Hahella sp. HNIBRBA332: one gene and its partner. The protein of the gene in region 2 interacts with the protein of the main gene of each other region in a pairwise test. Links are inferred from orthologs where the notes say so. Each region holds a gene or a part of one and is shown on either strand. Other genes may lie near its edges.

Region 1 (7,871 bases), 2.8 Mb from region 2 along the record:
CACTCGTGAAAAAACAAAGGTTGTTGTGGCGCTAATATATGAAGTCCGAACCAATATCGTGAGTAATATTGATGCTGTCGTTTCATTTAATCACCAATTGGAAGCCAATAATCAGTGACAGCTAAGCTGGAAAGACTGCAGCGTGCGCTCGGATATACATTTAAAGAGCCTGCCTTGCTCACTTTGGCGCTCACCCACCGCAGCTTCGGTGGTCGTAATAATGAGCGCTTGGAATTTTTAGGGGACTCTGTCCTCAATTTTATTATCGCCGATTACCTCTTTGGTCGTTTTGAAGAGGCGCGGGAAGGGCAGTTGAGTCGTTTGCGCGCCAGAATGGTGAAAGGAGTGACTCTGGCTGAAATCGCCAGGGAATTTGATTTGGGTGAGTATCTGCGATTGGGGTCGGGGGAAATGAAGAGCGGTGGTTTTCGCCGGGAATCTATCCTGGCTGATGCGCTGGAGTCCATTATTGGGGCTATTTATCTGGATGCAGGCTTTGAAGTCTGCACAGACAGGGTGTTGAACTGGTTTGAAACCCGTTTGCAGAAGCTTAACCTGAAAGATACTCAGAAAGACTCCAAGACACGCTTGCAGGAATACTTGCAGGCGCGTCAGCTCAATCTGCCTCGCTACGAAGTTATTTCCGTGCAGGGGGAGGCGCACGCTCAAACTTTCCATGTACGTTGTGAAATAGACGGCCTGCCTGACTCGACAGAAGGGACCGGCAGCAGTCGGAGAGTTGCGGAACAGAAGGCGGCGAAGCAAGCTTTGGTGGCGTTAGGAGTGGATCAGTGAGTATTGACGTAAATTCGCAAGAGAACAGCCGCTGCGGTTATGTGGCGATCGTTGGGCGGCCGAACGTAGGCAAGTCCACCCTGCTGAATCATATACTGGGGCAAAAGATCAGCATTACCTCCAAGAAGCCGCAAACTACCCGGCACCAGATATTGGGCATCAAGACAGAGGGTGACTATCAGGCTATTTATGTGGATACGCCAGGTCTGCACCAGCTGGACAAGAAAGCGCTTAATCGGGTGCTGAACAAAGCCTCCTCTTCAGCGATCAAAGATGCGGATGTGATCGTTTTTGTCGTTGACAGAAAGCGTTGGACGGAAGAAGACGACTACGTCTTGTCAAAAGTCGCCAAGGTGAATCGCCCGCGCATACTAGCGATCAATAAAGTGGACAAGTTGGAAAATAAAGACGACTTGCTGCCATTTATCGACAAAGTGCAGAAAATGTGTGAGTTTCAGCACATTATTCCTCTTTCCGCTCTGCGTGGGTTGAATATTGATCGATTGGAAGCCGTTATTAACGAAATGCTGCCGCAGGGAGTTCATTTCTTCCCTGAGGATCAAATTACTGATCGCAGCGAACGTTTCATGGCGGTGGAAATTATTCGTGAGAAAGTCATGCGCCAGTTAGGCAACGAAGTGCCTTATGAAATTGCTGTGGAAATCGAGCAATTCAAGCGTGAAGGCGCATTGTTACGTATTAGCGCCCTGATTCTCGTGGAAAGAGAAGGCCAGAAAAAGATTGTGATCGGCCAGAAAGGAGAGCGAATCAAACGTATTGGGTCCGATGCGCGTAAGGACATGGAAAAGTTGTTTGAAAGCAAAGTCATGTTGGAAACCTGGGTAAAAGTAAAATCCGGCTGGAGCGACAACGAGCGCGCCTTGCAAAGCCTGGGTTACGACGACCGTTAACGGAATTATCGGCCGCTATGCACCGGGTTTCGCTTCAGGCCGCCTACGTGCTGCATAGTCGGCCGTACCGCGAAAGCAGCCAGATTGTTGATCTGATTACAGAGGCTGACGGCAAAGCTTCCGCGGTTATGAAAGGCGGCGGCCGAAGGAAAGGCGGTCCAAATACGCTGCAACCCTTCACCGAGCTGGAGGTTGAGCTGGGAGGGCGCGGCGAACTTAAATCCCTTATTCGATGCGAGACCACCAGCCTTCGTTATCCCTTGGCGGGAGCAGCTCTCTATGCTGGCCTTTACCTCAATGAGTTGTTGCTGAAGTTGCTGCAGCCACTGGAAAGCTGTCGAGACGTTTTTGACGCTTATAAAACGAGTCTGGCTTTCTTATCACTTCCACAAACGAATCTGGAGCCTGGAATACGGGAGCTGGAGTTTACGCTGCTGAATGAATTAGGTTTTGGCGTAGACTTTTGTGTGGAGAGCGCTACAGGGGATGTCGTGAAAAAAAATATCGCCTATTACTTTTCCCTTACTGAAGGCGTTAGTCGAATACCAGAGCCATACTCAGTTGTGATTGAAGGTCGCCATCTGCTGGCGATGGCGGACCGGGACTGGTCTGTTCCTGGGAGTCTTACCGCCGCCAAGAGAATGACGCGCCGGTGTATTGATGAGCTGTTAGGCGGTCGTCCTCTACACTCCCGAGAGCTGATGCGCAGCTACCTCAAGCTTTCCAAGGGCTAAACACCGTCAAGGCAAGAGTCGCGAGAACCCAAATCTAGCTAAGACTGCGGGGCTGATTGAGTCTGATATTCTCTAAACTCTGTTTGCCAGTCATTCCTGTCTGACCAGTAAAGCACTCTTTCTATCTCTTCAAAAAGTGCGGAAACAGCCGTTTCCAGCGGCTCTACGTCGCGCTTGATCTGTCCTTCCAATTCCGCTGCGGCGTTGCGCAGCAAGGGGACTCCACAGTATCGCGTCGCTCCATGCAGGCGGTGGACGCGCTCCAGTAATTCAGCTCTATCTCGCTGCTCCCAGGCGCTCTCAATAGATTTGCGTTCTTCCGGCAGGTTTTCAAGCAGCATGGAGAATAACTCTTCCGCCAGGCCTTTTTTGCCTCCGGCAAGAGTGACGCAGCTGCGAATATCCACGCACGGCTCGGTGGCGGCTTTTACCGATGGTTTTATCTTCCCAGGCTCTCGAACAGGCTGTGGCGATAGCAATGGTTGTGGAGACAGCTGGAAACCGGTTCTGCGCTCTATAATACGCTGCAGCTCATCTTCATTGGTGGGCTTGGTGAGATAGTCGTCAAAGCCGCTTTGCAATAGCTGCTTGCGTTCTTCTGACATTGCGTGTGCGGTGAGGGCGATAATGGGCGTGCGTCGTTTGCCGGCTTCGAACTCTCGAATCTTGATTGTCGTTTCCACCCCGTCCATTCCGGGCATTTGTACGTCCATGAAAATCACGTCAAAGCGCTTCTGCTTGGCTTTGGTGAGGGCTTCGTAGCCGCTCATGGCGGTCTCTACTACGGCGCCCAGGTCCAACAGGAAGGCCTCTACCAGTTTGAGATTGGCGAGGTTATCGTCCACCGCCAACACCAGCGGCTTGCGGCCACTGGTGGCGTTCAACTGTTTGATGGTTATCGCCGATGGGGCTTCCTCTTCGTCAGAACGTCCTTCGATCAGCCAGCTAAGGGCATTCGCCAGACGCCGCTGTGAAGCCGGTTTGATCAGGAAAGTCGAAGCGTCAGTCAGTATTGGCGGTTCCTCGTTGCCGGTATCGATGGTGGGCGTCAGTATCAGTGTGCGGCAGTCGAGTTTATATTCCAGCTTACGCACGGTCTGCAGGTATGAGTTTGATCGCAAGTGATGGCGGGTCAGGCCGATTATGGCGACGGCGAAGCCTTCTCCTTTGCGTTGAGCCTCTTCCACCTTGTCCGCCAGATCTTTGATATTGTCCACCTGAGTGACGTTGGAGCCCCACTTATTGAGGGTGTGTTCCACTGCCAGCCCGGTTTTCTTCTGGTGCTCAAGATAGATGACGCGCTCACCTTCGAACAAACGGTGGTTGAGTTCGTTGTCTGGTTGATTGGGGGCGATTTCGACGGGAAGTTCGATCCAGAATGTAGACCCTTTGCCCAGCTCGCTTTCAACGCCGATCTGACCGCCCATTTGTTCGGTCAGGCGTCTGGAGATAACCAAGCCCAGGCCGGTGCCGCCGAAACGCCTGGCTGTTGACGCGTCCGCCTGACTGAAGGCGCTGAAGAGCGTCTGCTGCTGAACGCGAGAGAGGCCTACGCCGCTGTCTGTGACGGTGATTTTGATAAGCGAGCGCTCATCGGATTCGTCTTCCAGCATGACACGCACCACTACTTCGCCGCTTTGGGTAAACTTAATGCCATTGTTAACCAAATTGGTGACGATTTGTTTGATGCGCAGTGGGTCGCCCATGATGTGGCTGGGCACGTCGGAATAGACGAGGCCCGCCAAGTCCAGGTTTTTCTCGTGGGCGCCGGGAGCGAGCATGGTGAGAACGTCTTCCACGATTTCCTGAAGATTGACGGTAGTATTATCCAGCACCAGCTTGCCTGCCTCGATTTTGGAGAAGTCGAGGATGTCGTTGATGATCGTCAGCAGGATCTCGGACGATTTCAGAATGGTGTTGAGCTGGTCCCGTTGTTGTGGTCCCAAGTTAGATTTCAGCAGAAGGTGCGTGAATCCAATGATGCCGTTAAGCGGTGTGCGGATTTCGTGGGACATGTTGGCGAGAAACTCGGACTTCACTCGACTGGCTTCAATTGCTTCCTTGCGAGCCATGTCCAATTCAATGTTCTGAATTTCTATGGTTTCCAGGGTCTCTCTCAGGTCTTCCGTGGCCTGATCTATATTTTGCTGCATCTCACTGCGCGCCTTGGCGAGCGCTTCCGCCATAGAATTGATGCCGTCTTGCAGTAAAGCCAGCTCGGGGCTGGCCTCTATATAGACGCGAGTATCCAGTTTGCCTTCTTTTATACGAGTGAGCGCTTGCGCCACTTGAGATAGCGGCGAGGTAAGGTCGCGACTTAAGCGCAGCGCCAGGATGGTGCATACAATAATAGCGCTGAACACGGCGCTGACAGCGAAGAGAATCGTCCGATACTTGGCGACCTGGGTTGGCGCCCGGGAGACTTCAATGACCGCCCACCCCAGAATATTATCCTGCAGCCCATTGGAGGCTTCGGACTCCTGCAGGTTGGCGTCCTCGCTTAGACTGAGGTCTTGCAAGGTGACCGGCGCGGTGAAGCGCAGCACATCCTCACTGGAATAAATCGTAAGCTGAGTGGATAAACTGGCGGGGATCGTATGCTCTTCCTGAATGCGCGGGCCGGCATGGGCCAATATCTGGCGCTGGCGCCCGTAGATCGAGACTGAACGAATGTCTTTCTCTTCCAGTACGGCGTTGGTCAGTCCAATCAATTGACGACGGTTTCCTGTGAAAACGCCGTATTCCGCAGCGTTGGCGAGGTGACGGGCGGAGTCGGAGCCGCGCTCCAGGAGCACGTCGCTAAGGTCGTCCAAACGTGTAAATACGAAAGCTGCGGACAACGTGAACGCAATGGTGAGCGATGGCGCCAAGGTCAATAAAATGACCTTTACTTTTATCCCCCAGCGTTTCATGCAGGGGCCCTTCGGCGGCTTGTAGAGGAGGCGCGGGTAAACGGCATATTATGGTATTTATGATATAAAGTGATTTTTATATTAAAAAAGAATATATCGCCACTCTCAGATTATTGCTTATCATGGCCGATGTTCGGCCAATATCAAGTCCGAGCGCGGCTATCGACGTCAATGGTTCGATGGCGTAACAGGGACCGGATTTTTGCTCAGGCGACGTCGCGTCATTGTCACAGCGGCGCCGCAGCGGACAAGGACATTTCCGATTCTACAGCTAATTGATTGAATTTAAAAAGAAGCGAACGTTAAAGATGTCATACCCCACGATTGAATCCTACGTTGGAAACACACCGCTTGTTCGACTACAGAGACTACCCGGCGACACCAGTAATGCCATTCTGGCGAAGCTTGAGGGAAATAATCCGGCGGGATCAGTCAAAGACCGTCCGGCCATGAGCATGATCCAGGAAGCGGAAAATCGGGGCGACATCCGGCCTGGCGATACATTGATTGAGGCGACCAGCGGCAATACCGGGATCGCTTTGGCTATGGCCGCAGCGATCAAAGGCTACCGTATGGTGCTGATCATGCCGGCGCATATGAGTGAAGAGCGGCGCGCGGCGATGACCGCCTACGGCGCCGAGATCATCTCTGTATCCAAAGAAGAGGGGATGGAAGGCGCGCGCGATCTCGCCAAGCAAATGGAGTCCGAAGGTAAAGGCAAGGTGCTGGATCAGTTCGCTAACCCGGATAATCCCCTGGCGCATTACAAGACAACGGGCCCGGAAATCTGGCGGCAAACCAGTGGCGCTATTACCCACTTCGTCAGTTCTATGGGAACCACCGGCACTATTATGGGGACCTCTCGCTATCTCAAAGAGCGTAACCCGGAAATTCAGATTGTGGGTCTGCAGCCTGCCGATGGCGCGTCCATTCCCGGCATTCGTCGTTGGCCGGAAGCGTATCTGCCCAAAATATACCAGCCGGAGTCAGTGGATTTGGTTTTGGATATCGCCCAGCAGGAAGCCGAAGAGACCATGCGCGCCCTGGCTCGGGAAGAGGGCATATTCTGTGGCGTGTCTTCCGGCGGCGCCATCGCTGGAGCGTTGCGAATTTCCCGTGAGGTTGAAAATGCGGTGATCGTCGCCATTATCTGTGATCGGGGCGACCGCTACCTGTCTACTGGCGTATTCCGCAGCTAAAGCTGTTGCGCCGGAGCGCGACGCCAAAGCCCTTATATCTGTTGAGGGAGGCCGCTATAATGGCCGGCTTTTTATTCAGATCGGCCCCATAGCCCAGGTTTATAAGCATGTCTCGTCGTAGAAAGAAGTTACCCCAAGAGTCCATTACCTGCGAAATCGAATCTCTCAGTCACGAAGGGCGTGGCGTCTCCCATAAAGACGGCAAAACCCTGTTTGTCGAAGGTGCTTTGCCCGGCGAAACCGTGACTGCGCGATATGTAAACAGTCGTCGCAGTTATGATGAGCTTGCTGTAGAAGAAGTGCTGACGCAGCATCCACAACGTATTGAGCCTGACTGCCAATTCTCCAAACTGTGCGGCGGCTGCAGCATGCAGCATGTTAACCTGGGCTTTCAGATCAAACACAAAGAGTCTGTATTACTGGACCACTTGCGCCATTTTGGCGATTTAAAGCCGGAACAGGTTGTTCCTCCCTTGGTGGGCGCGGGGCGCGGTTATCGCACAAAAGCGAGACTGGGCGTACGTTACGTGGCCAAGCGAGATGAAGTTCTTGTGGGCTTCCGCGAACGTTACAGTAATTTCCTGACCGCCATTGATGAATGCCCGGTATTGATCGAGTCCGTCGGCGGCCGCATTCCTGAACTGAAAGCGCTGATCCGAGGCCTCTCCGGCTATCAACGTATTCCTCAGATTGAAGTGGCGGCGGGTGATGATGTTTGCGCCTTGGTGATTCGTCACATGGACCCGCTCACTGAAGAAGATTTGCAAAAACTGATCGATTTCTCAGAACAAATCGGGTTGGCAATTTATTTGCAGCCGAAAGGTCCTGACACGGTCGCCAAACTATGGCCGAAAGATGGTCAGGAGCTGCTTAGTTATCAATTGAGCGACTATGATTTGACGATGCAGTTCCATCCTATGGACTTCACTCAGGTCAACCGCGATATCAACCGCCGTATGTTGGCGCAGGCTCTGGAATGGTTGCAGCCGCAGGCTGGCGAGACCATCCTCGACTTGTTTTGCGGACTGGGTAACTTCACTTTGCCTATTGCCCGTACGGCGGCGCATGTCGTAGGGGTAGAGGGCAGCGAGGATATGGTGCGCCGAGGCTACGCCAATGCGGAACTTAATGGCGTTAGCAACGTAGAGTTTCATGCGGCGGACCTGCATCTTCCATTGGCGCCGGCGAATGAGGCGAAACATGCATGGCTGCGCATCTATGACAAAGTTCTGTTGGATCCGCCGCGCTCTGGCGCGGAAGAGTTAGCGAAGCAAATGACCCGTTTTGGGGCGAAGCGAATTGTTTATGTGTCCTGTAACC
Region 2 (4,873 bases):
TATTGAAATGGAAGGGACCATCATTGACACCCTTCCCAATACAATGTTCAGGGTTCAACTCGAAAATGGTCATGTCGTTACTGCCCATATCTCTGGAAAAATGCGTAAAAACTACATCCGCATCCTGACCGGAGACAAAGTCAAAGTAGAAATGACCCCCTACGACCTGAGCAAAGGTCGCATCGTATACCGCGCCCGCTAATACCTCACATAAATTTTCCCATAACGCCGCCAGGATTTTTTGCTACATGTTCTGTAGATGGGAAAATTTATAAATCACCGGTGACTATCTGGCGATTTAATCAGGCGAAATAAAAAAGGGGCTTATCGCCCCTTTTTTAATTTTTAACGCTCTTTTGATTACGGCGTAGATTCATCCAATAACTCACGCTCCGGCACATATTTGAAGTCCAGTTTGTCGTCTTTCACGCTGACAAACACAGTGCCGCCACACTCCGCCAAATCTCCAAACAGGATCTGTTCGGCAAGAGGTTTCTTGATACACTCCTGAATAAGCCGAGCCATCGGTCTCGCCCCCATCTTCTCGTCATATCCATGCACCGCCAGCCACGCTTTGGCTTCAGTGTCGAATTCAAGAAGGATGCGCTTGTCGTCCAGTTGCGCCTGCATTTCGGTCAGGAACTTGTCCACCACATGAGTGATAGTTGTGGCGTCCAATGGACCAAACTGAATGATTCCGTCAAGGCGGTTTCTAAATTCAGGCGTAAAGGTTTTAGTAATAATCTCCATGCCGTCAGTACTGTGATCCTGAGACCGGAAGCCAATGGAGCGACGACTCATTTCTTCCGCGCCAGCATTGGTGGTCATTACCAGAATAACATGACGAAAATCCGCTTTGCGGCCGTTGTTGTCTGTCAAGGTGCCATGGTCCATCACCTGCAGAAGCAAGTTAAAGACTTCCGGATGCGCCTTCTCTATCTCGTCCAGCAACAACACGCAGTGAGGATTCTTATTGACCGCTTCGGTCAACAACCCTCCCTGATCAAACCCAACATAGCCGGGAGGCGCGCCAATCAGGCGGGAAACGGTATGCCTTTCCATGTACTCAGACATATCGAAACGCACCAGCTCCACACCCAGGATCTTAGCCAACTGACGAGTCACCTCCGTCTTACCAACCCCAGTGGGACCAGCAAACAGGAATGAGCCTTCAGGTTTACCTTCTGACTTAAGCCCCGCTCTGGAAAGCTTGATGGCAGTTACCAACGCTTCTATTGCGGGATCCTGACCAAACACCACCATTTTCAGGTTACGCTGCAGATTACGCAGCTTATCTTTGTCTGAAGATGAAACAGTTTTCGGCGGTATTCTGGCGATTGACGCCACGACGCTCTCAACGATATGGATATCAATGATCTTGGCGCGATCCGCCTCAGGCTTCAGCCTTTGACTTGCGCCTGCCTCATCAATAACGTCAATCGCCTTATCCGGCATATGACGATCATTAATATAACGATCCGCCAGATCCGCTGCAGAACGAAGCGCCGCATCGGTGTATTCGACCTCATGATGCTTCTCGAACTGCCTTTTAAGGCCCTTCAGAATCAGATAAGTATCGTTGACGGAAGGCTCAACCACATCAATCTTCTGGAAACGACGCGCCAAAGCGCTGTCTTTCTCAAATATGCCACGGAATTCAGTGAAGGTCGTTGAACCAATACAGCGGATTTCGCCCGAACTCAACAACGGCTTCAATAGATTTGACGCATCCATGACGCCGCCGGAAGCCGAGCCCGCACCGATAATAGTGTGAATCTCGTCAATGAACAAAATGGACTTGGCTTGACGCTTAAGCTCTTTCAGTAAGGCTTTAAAGCGTTTTTCGAAATCGCCGCGGTACTTGGTGCCCGCCAGCAGCGCGCCAAGGTCCAGAGAATAAACCACGGCGTCTTTGATGATGTCCGGCACATTGCCTTCAACAATCTGTTTCGCCAAACCTTCAGCGATGGCGGTTTTACCAACGCCGGCCTCACCCACTAATAGCGGATTGTTTTTGCGCCGGCGCGAAAGAATCTGCATGACTCTTTCCAGCTCTTTGTCACGACCGATTAAAGGATCAATCCGCCCCAGTCTGGCCTGCTCATTCAGATTGGTTGCGTACGATTCCAAAGGTTTTGAACCGCCGCCCTCTTCCAAGCCTTCCTCCTGGTGTTCGTGTTCCTCATCCTGTTCACGGTCGCCGGAAACTTTGGAAATGCCATGACTGATATAGTTAACCACGTCAATACGAGCGACGTTCTGTTTCTTCAGCACGTACACCGCCTGACTTTCCTGCTCGCTAAAAATAGCGACCAGAACATTAGCGCCAGTCACTTCTTTTTTGCCAGAGGACTGGACATGAAATACGGCTCTTTGCAGCACCCGTTGAAAACCAAGAGTCGGCTGAGTTTCCCGCTCTGGATCATTGTTCGGAATCAACGGCGTAGTCGAATCAACAAACTCCGAAAGCTCGTTACGCAGCTGACCCAGATCCGCGCCGCATGCTGTTAACACTTTCAGCGCAGAATCATTGTCGAGCAGGGCAAGCAAAAGGTGCTCGACCGTCATGAATTCATGACGTTTCTCGCGCGCGCTTTTGAAAGCTGCATTAAGAGTTAATTCGAGGTCTTTACTTAGCATTTGGCACCTCAGGAATGACTAATCCGCTCTTTCTATCTCACATAGCAGAGGGTGTTCACACTCGGACGAGTACTGGTTTACCTGAGCCGCCTTCGACTCAGCGATATCCCTGGTGAACACTCCACATACTGCACGCCCTTGGGTATGCACCGCCAGCATAACTTGCGTAGCCTTAGGTTCCGACATGTTGAAAAACCTTATCAACACCTCAACAACGAAGTCCATCGGTGTATAGTCGTCATTCAGCATCACAACCTGATACATCGAAGGCCGCTTCAACGCCGGTTTTTCAGGCGCCAGCGCTAAGCTTCCCGGATGGTCCCCATCTTGGTTTCCTTCATCCTCCAGGCCATCGTTGTCCTGATTTAATATTAGTAGACTATTTTCAACTTTACCCATAGCCGGATTGAATAATTTAGTTAAATTTTTGCAGTAGTACGTAACTTTCCGGCAACCAGCTCTGAGCTCTTTTTTGCAACACAATAACTGCCCGCCAACTACACTATACGCCAATTATAAAAGTGGAGTCGCCCCATCCAAACTTCAATGGGCCCAGCCTTTTGGCCGGTTACTTTCAATATGCGCTGCTTTATAATACTATCTGCATTGGTAGCAAACTAGGCCGAGATACTCGAATTGTTGTACTGCTGCTACCGGTGCTTCAGTAGTAAAGCGAAAGTAGTAAAATTAGAGTGGACTGGCCAATAGACAAAAATAACTAGGGTAAAAGCCCATCTCTATGGAGACAAGGGAGTCGATCATGCCTCAAGGTAAAGTAAAATGGTTCAATAATGCCAAGGGCTACGGCTTTATCATCGCTGATGAAGGAAACGGCGATCTCTGCAAAGAAGATCTGTTCGTCCACTTCTCGTCAATCCAAATGGAAGGATACAAGACGCTGAAAGCGGGACAAGCTGTTAATTTTGACGCACAGCCCAGCGGCAAAGGATTCCACGCGGTCAATATTGTTCCGCTAGAATCCGAACCAGAAAAATCCTCGATAGATCCTGAAACGGAAACTGCGGAAGGCCCTGAAAGCGCCGCAAAAGCCGAATCAGTCGAGAATAAATCAAAAGAGAATTCAAGGACGCCAATGGCCGCAAGCGCCTAGCTTAGCACCATCCGGATACTTGTAATTCCAAACATGCTCCGGCTTGTACGGGGCGTGTTTTGCCCTGCTTGCGACATCAATCGGCCAAATCACCGCCTTTGCGCCATCATCTTTTATGTACGTCACACCATGGCGATAAACATAAACGAGACGGCGAAAAAAAGCCCCGCTACCTGCGGGGCTTTTAGTTTCCGCTGCACGCAGAATCCTACTTCATGTGTCTGATAACCGCATCGCCAAACTCCGAGGTTTTCAGCAATGTCGCGTCCGGCATCAAGCGCTCAAAGTCGTATGTCACCGTTTTTGCCTCGATAGCGCCCGCCATACCATTCAAAATCAGGTCCGCCGCCTCTTCCCATCCCATATGGCGCAGCATCATCTCTGCGGATAGGATTAACGACCCCGGATTCACCTTGTCCTGGCCAGCGTACTTGGGAGCCGTACCGTGCGTCGCTTCAAACAACGCCACACTGCCGCCGATGTTCGCGCCTGGCGCTATGCCTATCCCACCAACTTCCGCCGCCAAGGCGTCGGAAATATAGTCTCCGTTCAAGTTCAGAGTCGCAATGACGCTGTAATCTTCCGGCCGCATCAAGATTTGCTGCAGGAATGCATCGGCGATCACGTCCTTAATCACGATCTGGCGTCCGGTTTTAGGGTTTTTGAACGCATGCCATGGCCCGCCATCCAAAGGTTCCGCGCCGAAACGCTCCACCGCCAACTCATATCCCCAATCCTTAAACGCCCCTTCCGTGAATTTCATAATGTTGCCCTTGTGAACCAGAGTCACTGACGGCTTGTCATTATCAATCGCGTATTGAATCGCTTTTCTCACCAGGCGCTTAGTGCCTTCTTCCGACACAGGCTTGATGCCGATGCCGCAATTGTCAGGAAAACGGATCTTGGTGACGCCCATTTCTTCGCGCAGAAAACGAATGATTTTTTGCGCTTCAGGGCTGTTCGCCTTCCACTCAATCCCGGCGTAGATATCCTCTGAGTTCTCGCGAAAGATCACCATATCGGTCTTCTGAGGCGCTACGACTGGACTCGGCACGCCCTTAAACCAGCGCACTGGACGCATGCAGACATAGAGATCAAGTTCCTGCCGTAATGCGACGTTCA

What was found. The genes of interacting proteins can lie anywhere in the genome.
Region 1: the proteins of clpA (region 2) and O5O45_RS17365 interact in binary tests that used the Escherichia coli proteins (3 or more experiments, as listed by UniProt). The link is inferred for Hahella sp. HNIBRBA332 from one-to-one orthologs.

What each region holds. Positions count from the first base shown.
Region 1 is NZ_CP132203.1:3,930,307-3,938,177, reverse strand. What follows is about bases 2,279-5,725. They hold O5O45_RS17365 (response regulator), read right to left. Parts: upstream 5,353-5,725; coding sequence 2,479-5,352; downstream 2,279-2,478. Other genes in these bases: cysM (cysteine synthase CysM), read left to right, coding at 5,661-5,725; recO (DNA repair protein RecO), read left to right, coding at 2,279-2,440. Outside these bases: O5O45_RS17385 (DUF4845 domain-containing protein), read left to right, coding at 1-118; rnc (ribonuclease III), read left to right, coding at 115-795; GTPase Era, read left to right, coding at 792-1,706; more of recO, read left to right, coding at 1,724-2,278; more of cysM, read left to right, coding at 5,726-6,551; 23S rRNA (uracil(1939)-C(5))-methyltransferase RlmD, read left to right, coding at 6,659-7,871. UniProt on the Escherichia coli protein: Member of the two-component regulatory system UvrY/BarA involved in the regulation of carbon metabolism via the CsrA/CsrB regulatory system. Phosphorylates UvrY, probably via a four-step phosphorelay.
Region 2 is NZ_CP132203.1:1,169,784-1,174,656, reverse strand. Bases 1-3,029 are described here. They hold clpA (ATP-dependent Clp protease ATP-binding subunit ClpA), read right to left. Parts: upstream 2,641-3,029; coding sequence 361-2,640; downstream 1-360. Other genes in these bases: clpS (ATP-dependent Clp protease adapter ClpS), read right to left, coding at 2,659-3,029; infA (translation initiation factor IF-1), read left to right, coding at 1-202. Also shown: more of clpS, read right to left, coding at 3,030-3,039; O5O45_RS05470 (cold-shock protein), read left to right, coding at 3,401-3,751; icd (NADP-dependent isocitrate dehydrogenase), read right to left, coding at 3,960-4,873. UniProt on the Escherichia coli protein: ATP-dependent specificity component of the ClpAP protease. It directs the protease to specific substrates. It has unfoldase activity. The primary function of the ClpA-ClpP complex appears to be the degradation of unfolded or abnormal proteins.